DNA from 2 places in the Actinokineospora lacus genome. Region 1 is predicted to be linked to the other one. Evidence: riboswitches for the same ligand, from Rfam matches in the RefSeq annotation. Region 1 holds a riboswitch; the other holds the start of a gene.

Region 1 (3,399 bases):
TCCACGCGGAGGACGCGGTGCTGCAGGAAGCGGGCCTGGTCATCCCGGACGAGCAGGAGGACGAGGTGGAGAAGTTCCGCGAGTTCCTCGACTCGATCTCCCCGGAGGACTTCCGGGGCGCTGACACCTAGACCGGTTGCACGCGCACCGCGTTGACCGGGGGAGACCTCGCCCGGTCCGGTGTGGGGGCGTCGGTCGCGGTGCGATGGCACATCCATCCACAATGCGGCATCCTGCTTCTCTCACCGTGCGGTTCGCCGGTTGTCCGCGCGTCGCGTTGACCCCTGGGCGGGGTCGTCTTACCGTCGGGGACGAGCCGATTCGCGCCGGGCGTGCGAGCCCACCTCCGCGAAACGGCGCGGCCGAGGCGTTCCCACCAGCGGAACGGGCGGTCTCGTTCGCCGGTCGCCAGACCGGTCGAGGGGAGGCAGGCGTGTTGGAACACGGGTCCACCACGGCGGGTCAGCCGGACGGCGCCGAGCAGGGCGAGTTGTTCCCGGACGCGTCGCTGCCGGACGAGTTGGTGGGCTACCGCGGGTCAGCGGCCTGCCAGATCGCGGGCATCACCTACCGCCAGCTCGACTACTGGGCGCGCACCGACCTGGTGGTGCCCACCATCCGCAGCGCCCACGGATCGGGGTCGCAGCGGCTGTACTCGTTCAAGGACGTGCTGGTCCTCAAGGTCGTCAAGCGGCTGCTGGACACCGGTGTGTCGCTGCAGAACATCCGCGTCGCGGTGGAGCACCTGCGCCGCAGGGGGGTGCGCGACCTGGCGAGGATCACCCTGTTCAGCGACGGGACCACGGTCTACGAGTGCACCTCGCCCGAGGAGGTCGTCGACCTGCTGCGCGGCGGCCAGGGCGTGTTCGGCATCGCGGTCAGCGGCGCCATCCGGGAGATCACCGGCACCATTCATGAGTTCCCCTCCGAGCGGGCCGACGGCGCGGTCATCTCCGACGACGAACTCGCCCAGCGCCGCAAGGCCCGAACGGCAGGATGAGCTGTGACGCCCGCCACCGCAACCGGTGAGCGGGCAGGTCACCCGGCTGGGGCTAGACTCAGCGACGTCGCCGATCCCGCGCGGGAGAGTCCGACCGGCCCCACCAGGCCGGTTCGGCGCCGAAGGAGCAAATCCTCCCCGGAACCTCTCAGGCACCCAGGACCGCATGGGGGAGACACCTCTGGAAAGCGAGCCCGCCGGTCACCTCCGGCAGGGCCCCGCCGAAGGTGCAAGCCCGCTGCAGCGGGTGAAGCTCTCAGGCGCCCGGGTACCGGGCACGGACAGAGGGGGAGGGCCACCGGGCGACTGACGTCCGTGGGCCCGAACCCGACTGCCCGAACCCCGACTGCCTGAGGAGCTTGCCGATGACGAGCGACCGCGTCCCCCTCGCCGCGCTGGAGCACGGCACCCCGTTCGCCGAGCGCCACATCGGCCCGCGGCCCGCCGAGCTGGCCCGCATCCTCGACACCGTCGGCGTCGGCTCCTTGGAGGAGCTGGCCGAGCACACCGTGCCCGCCGCCATCCGGGAGGACGGCCTGCGGCTGGACCTGCCCGAGCCCGCCACCGAGGCCGAGGCGCTGGCCGAGCTGCGCGCGCTGGCCGCGTCGAACCGCACTCTCGCGCCGATGATCGGTCTGGGGTACTACGGCACGGTCACCCCGCCGGTCATCCGCCGCAACGTGCTGGAGAGCCCGGCCTGGTACACCGCCTACACCCCGTACCAGCCCGAGATCAGCCAGGGCAGGCTCGAGGCGCTGCTCAACTTCCAGACGATGGTCGCCGAGCTGGTCGGCCTGCCCACCGCGAACGCGTCCATGCTGGACGAGTCCACCGCCGCCGCCGAGGCGATGACGCTGCTGCGCCGGGGCGGGCGGTCCAAGTCGAACCGGTTCGTCGTGGACGCCGACACCTTCCCCCAGACCATCGCGGTCGTGCGGACCCGCGCCGAGCCGCTGGGCATCGAGGTCGTCGTCGCCGACCTGGCCGACGGCCTGCCCGACGGTGAGTTCTTCGGCGTGCTGCTGTCCTACCCCGGGGCCTCCGGGGTGGTGCGCGACCACGCCGAGCTGATCGCCGAGGCGCACTCGCGCGGCGCGAAGGCCGCCGTGGCCGCCGACCTGCTGGCGCTGACGCTGCTGCGCGCGCCCGGCGAGATCGGCGCGGACGTCGTCGTCGGCACCACCCAGCGCTTCGGCGTGCCGATGGGCTTCGGCGGCCCGCACGCCGGGTACATGGCCGTCGCCGCCGGGCTGGAGCGGCAGCTGCCCGGCCGCTTGGTCGGCGTGAGCACCGACGCCGACGGCAACCTGGCCTACCGGCTGGCGCTGCAGACCCGTGAGCAGCACATCCGCCGGGAGAAGGCCACCTCCAACATCTGCACCGCGCAGGTCCTGCTGGCCGTGGTCGCCTCGATGTACGCCGTCTACCACGGCCCCCTGGGCCTGCGCGGCATCGCGACCCGGGTGCACCGCATGGCCGCCGTCCTGGCGGGCGGGCTGCGCGCCGGTGGCGTCGAGGTCGTCCACGACGGCTTCTTCGACACCGTGCTGGCCCGCGTCCCCGGCCGCGCCGCCGACATCGTCGCCGCGGCCCGGGAGCGGGAGGTCAACCTGCGCCTGGTCGACGCCGACCACGTCGGCATCGCCACCGGCGAGACCACCACCCGCGCCCACCTGCGCGCGGTGTGGGCGGCCTTCGGGGTCTCCGGCGACCCCGACGCCCTCGACGAGACGGTGGCCGACGCGCTGCCCGGCGCCCTGCTGCGGACCAGCGACTACCTGACCCACCCGGTGTTCTCCACCCACCACTCCGAGACCGCGCTGCTGCGGTACCTGCGCGCGCTGTCGGACAAGGACGTCGCGCTCGACCGCAGCATGATCCCGCTGGGCTCGTGCACGATGAAGCTCAACGCCACCGCGGAGATGGAGCCGATCACCTGGCCCGGCTTCGCCGAGCTGCACCCGTTCGCGCCCGTCGAGGACGCGCCCGGGATGCTGCGGGTCATCGATGACCTGACGGGCTGGCTGGCCGCGGTCACCGGCTACGACGCGGTCAGCCTGCAGCCCAACGCGGGCAGCCAGGGCGAGTTCGCGGGCCTGCTGGCGATCCGGGCGTACCACCGCTCGCAGGGCCACGGCGAGCGCGACGTGTGCCTGATCCCGTCGAGCGCGCACGGCACCAACGCCGCCAGCGCGGTCATGGCCGGGATGCGCGTGGTCGTGGTCAAGTGCGACAGCTCGGGCAACATCGACATGGAGCACCTGCGCGCCACCGTCGAGGCCCACCGCGACGACCTCGCCGCCATCATGATCACCTACCCCTCGACGCACGGGGTGTACGAGGACACCGTGCGCGAGGTGTGCGGCCTGGTCCACGACGCGGGCGGCCAGGTCTACGTC
Region 2 (3,399 bases), on a different contig from region 1:
TGGGCCCCGGAGTGCGGCTGCACGTTGGCGTGCTCGGCGCCGAAGAGCGCCTTCACCCGGTCGATGGCCAGCTGCTCGACGACGTCGACGTGCTCGCAGCCGCCGTAGTAGCGGCGGCCGGGGTAGCCCTCGGCGTACTTGTTCGTCAGCACCGAGCCCTGCGCCTCGAGCACGCCCAGCGGGGCGAAGTTCTCCGAGGCGATCATCTCCAGGGTGGACTGCTGGCGGCGCAGCTCGGCGGCGACGGCGGCGGCGATCTCCGGGTCGACGGTGGCGAGGTCTTGGGAGAAGGACGTCATCTCACTCCTCTTCCTTGGTCAGCTCGGCGTAGGCGGCCGCGTCGAGCAGGGTGGGCTCGCCGTCGACCCGGATGCGGAAGAGCCACCCGTCGCCGAAGGGGGAGGTGTTGACCAGCTCGGGGGTGTCGACCACGGCCTCGTTGATCTCCACGACCTCGCCGTCGGCGGGCGCGAACAGCTCGCTGACCGACTTGGTGGACTCGATCTCGCCGCAGGCGTCGCCCGCGCTGACGCTCGCCCCGACCTCGGGCAGCTGCACGAAGACCACGTCGCCGAGGGCTTTGGCCGCGTACCCGGTGATGCCCACCGTGGCCGCCGCCGGGTCGGACAGGTCGACCCACTCGTGGTCCTCGGTGTAGGACAGGTGCTGGGGGGTGCTCATGTCGGTGTCGGTCTCCTGGTCAGGCGGGACGCTGGTAGAAGGGCAGTGCCACGACCTCGACGGGGGCCTTCGCGCCCCGGATGTCGACGGTCAACGCCGTCCCCGGCGCGCTGAGCGCGGCGGGGACGTAGGCCATCGCGATCGGGTGCCCGAGGGTCGGCGAGAGCGCGCCGCTGGTGACAGTACCGACCGGGGTCCCGTCGGCGTCGAGCACGGAGTACCCGTGTCGGGGGGCGCGGCGCCCCTCGCCGCGCAGGCCGACGAGCGCGCGGTCGGTCTCCTTGCGACGCTGGAGCGCGTCCCGGCCGACGAACTCGGGCTTGTCGAACTTCACGACCCGCCCCAGCCCGGCGTCGAACGGGGTCAGCTCGGCGGTCAACTCGTTGCCGTACAACGGCATCCCGGCCTCCAGGCGCAGGGTGTCGCGGCAGGCGAGGCCCGCGGGCAGCAGGCCGTGCTCCGCGCCCGCCTCGGTGAGCGCCGCCCAGACGGCGGGGGCGTGCTCGGCGGCGGAGTACAGCTCGAAGCCGTCCTCGCCGGTGTAGCCGGTGCGGGCCAGCAAGATGTCGTGGCCCGCGGCCGTGGCGGGCCTGCCCGCGTAGTACTTCAGGGTGTCGAGGTCCGAGCCGGTGACCGCGGTCACGATCGCGGGCGAGGTGGGGCCCTGCACGGCGATCAGCGCGTACTCGGTGGAGCGGTCGGTCACCGTCGCGTCGAACCCCGCGGCCCGCTCGGTCAGCGCGGCCAGGACCGTGCCGACGTTGGAGGCGTTGGCGACGACCAGGTACTCCTCGGTGTCGAGGCGGTAGACGACCAGGTCGTCGAGCACGCCACCGTCCTCGGCGCAGATCATCGTGTAGCGCGCGCGGCCCGGCTTGACCGCGGACAGCGTGCCGAGGAGCGCGTGGTCCAGGGCGTCGGCGGCCTGCGGGCCGGTGACGGCGATCTCGCCCATGTGGCTCAGGTCGAACAGTCCGGACGCGGTGCGCACCGCCTTGTGCTCGGCCAGTTCGCTGCTGTACCGCAGCGGCATCGACCAGCCCGCGAAGTCGGTGAACGACGCGCCGAGGGACTGGTGGACCTCGTGCAGCGGAGACGGGTTGCTCATGGGTGGGCGGACTCCTTGGGCGCGCGGGGACGGCTGATCCGGCGGCAGCGTGCCACGGGGCGCGGCGGGCCGCAGGGGAACGGGGAAGGACGGCAAGACGGGGGCACCAGAGCTCCTACGGCTACGACGGGGCGGCCGGAAGCCGACCCGCGGGTCTCGGAACTCCCCCTCTGTCATGGCACCTGAGAGCTTCACCGCCGAGAAGGCGGCTTGCACCGTGGGTGAGGCGCTGACGTCGCGCCCGCTTTCCAGAGTGGCCTGGCCGGTGAACGGTAGGTTTACCTGAGAGTTTCCGGGGAGTTTGCTCCTTCGGTGCCCCGCGCGTGGCGGAGGCTCTCCCGTTCTGGCTCGTGCGGCCCACTATGCGGTTGTGGCCCGGACGATAGTGTCCCGGCCTAGAACCTTCACCATGTCTCGACATGCCCACGACGCGCCTGGCTGCGTTGCCGGAACGCCCAAGTATGCCCAATACGAGGACGTTCCGCCGCCTTGCCAGCCACGCCGTGCACACGCCGATACACGGCGAAGGTTCTAGGCCGGGACACTAGTCCAGGCGGAACCCGAACGGAAGTTCCAGGCGGTGGGCGGCCAGCAGGGCGGTGTCGGCGAGCAGGTCCCGGGTGGGGCCGTCGGCGACGACGACGCCGTTGTCGATCAGCACGGAGCGCGGGCACAGCTGCAGGGCGTAGGGCAGGTCGTGGGTGACCATGAGCAGCGTGCGCTCCAGGCCGATGAGCACGTCGGCCAGCTCGCGGCGGGCCACCGGCTCCAGGTTGGCGCTGGGCTCGTCGAGCACCAGGATCTCCGGGTCACAGGCCAGCACGGTGGCCAGCGCGACCCTGCGGCGCTGGCCGCCGGAGAGGTGCGCCGGGGAGCGGTCGGCGTGCTCGCCCATGCCGACGGCCGCCAGCGCCCGCTCGACCCTCGCCCCGACGTCGGGGAGGCCGAAGTTGGCCGGGCCGAAGGCGACGTCCTCGCGCACGGTGGGCATGAACAGCTGGTCGTCGGGGTCCTGGAAGACGATGCCGACGCGGCGGCGGATCTCCTTGAGGTTGGCCTTGACCACGGCCAGCCCGCCGACCTCCACCCGGCCCGCGCCCGCGGTGTGCACGCCGTTGAGGTGCAGCACGAGGGTGGTCTTGCCCGCGCCGTTGGGCCCGAGCAGGGCGACCCGCTCGCCCTGCTCCACGCGCAGGTCCACGCCGTAGAGGGCCTGGTGGCCGTCGGGGTAGGCGAAGGCGAGCCCGTCGACCAGCAGGGCCGGGGTCACAGCGCGGCCGCCAGGACCGCGGCGCAGGCCAGCGCCGGGGCCACGCCCGCCAGCCAGGCGCGGGGACGGGCGGGCGCGCCCGCGTCGGGCAGGGCGCCCGCGTAGCCGCGCGAGACCATCGCCAGGTGCACCCGCTCCCCCCTTTCGTAGCTGCGCAGGAACAGTGTGCCGATGCCGCGGGCGGTCGCGCCGACCTGCCAGAGGAAGCGCGGGTCGTGGCCGCGGCTGATCCGGGCCACCCGCATCCGCCGGGCCTCGGCGATGATGACCTCCAGGTAGCGCAGCATGAGCGTGGCGATCATCACCACGACCGCGGGGACCCGCAGGCGCTGAAGGCCCA

Evidence for each region. Region 1 has a riboswitch for glycine ahead of gcvP (aminomethyl-transferring glycine dehydrogenase). Riboswitches for the same ligand answer to the same signal wherever they lie in the genome.
Region 2: it holds a riboswitch for glycine, as region 1 does, so the genes downstream of both, gcvT (glycine cleavage system aminomethyltransferase GcvT) here and gcvP (aminomethyl-transferring glycine dehydrogenase) in region 1, are expected to answer to the same signal.

Annotation. Positions count from the first base shown of each region.
Region 1 is NZ_JBQERA010000009.1:17,147-20,545, reverse strand. It holds gene ACTG9Q_RS22245 (bifunctional nuclease family protein) at 1-131, shown strand, start outside; gene ACTG9Q_RS22240 (MerR family transcriptional regulator) at 434-1,000, shown strand; glycine riboswitch at 1,072-1,175, shown strand; glycine riboswitch at 1,176-1,295, shown strand; gene gcvP (aminomethyl-transferring glycine dehydrogenase) at 1,366-3,399, shown strand, end outside.
Region 2 is NZ_JBQERA010000016.1:8,312-11,710, forward strand. It holds gene ACTG9Q_RS29830 (serine hydroxymethyltransferase) at 1-299, opposite strand, end outside; gene gcvH (glycine cleavage system protein GcvH) at 301-681, opposite strand; gene gcvT (glycine cleavage system aminomethyltransferase GcvT) at 701-1,789, opposite strand; glycine riboswitch at 2,050-2,140, opposite strand; gene ACTG9Q_RS29845 (energy-coupling factor ABC transporter ATP-binding protein) at 2,334-3,059, opposite strand; gene cbiQ (cobalt ECF transporter T component CbiQ) at 3,056-3,399, opposite strand, start outside.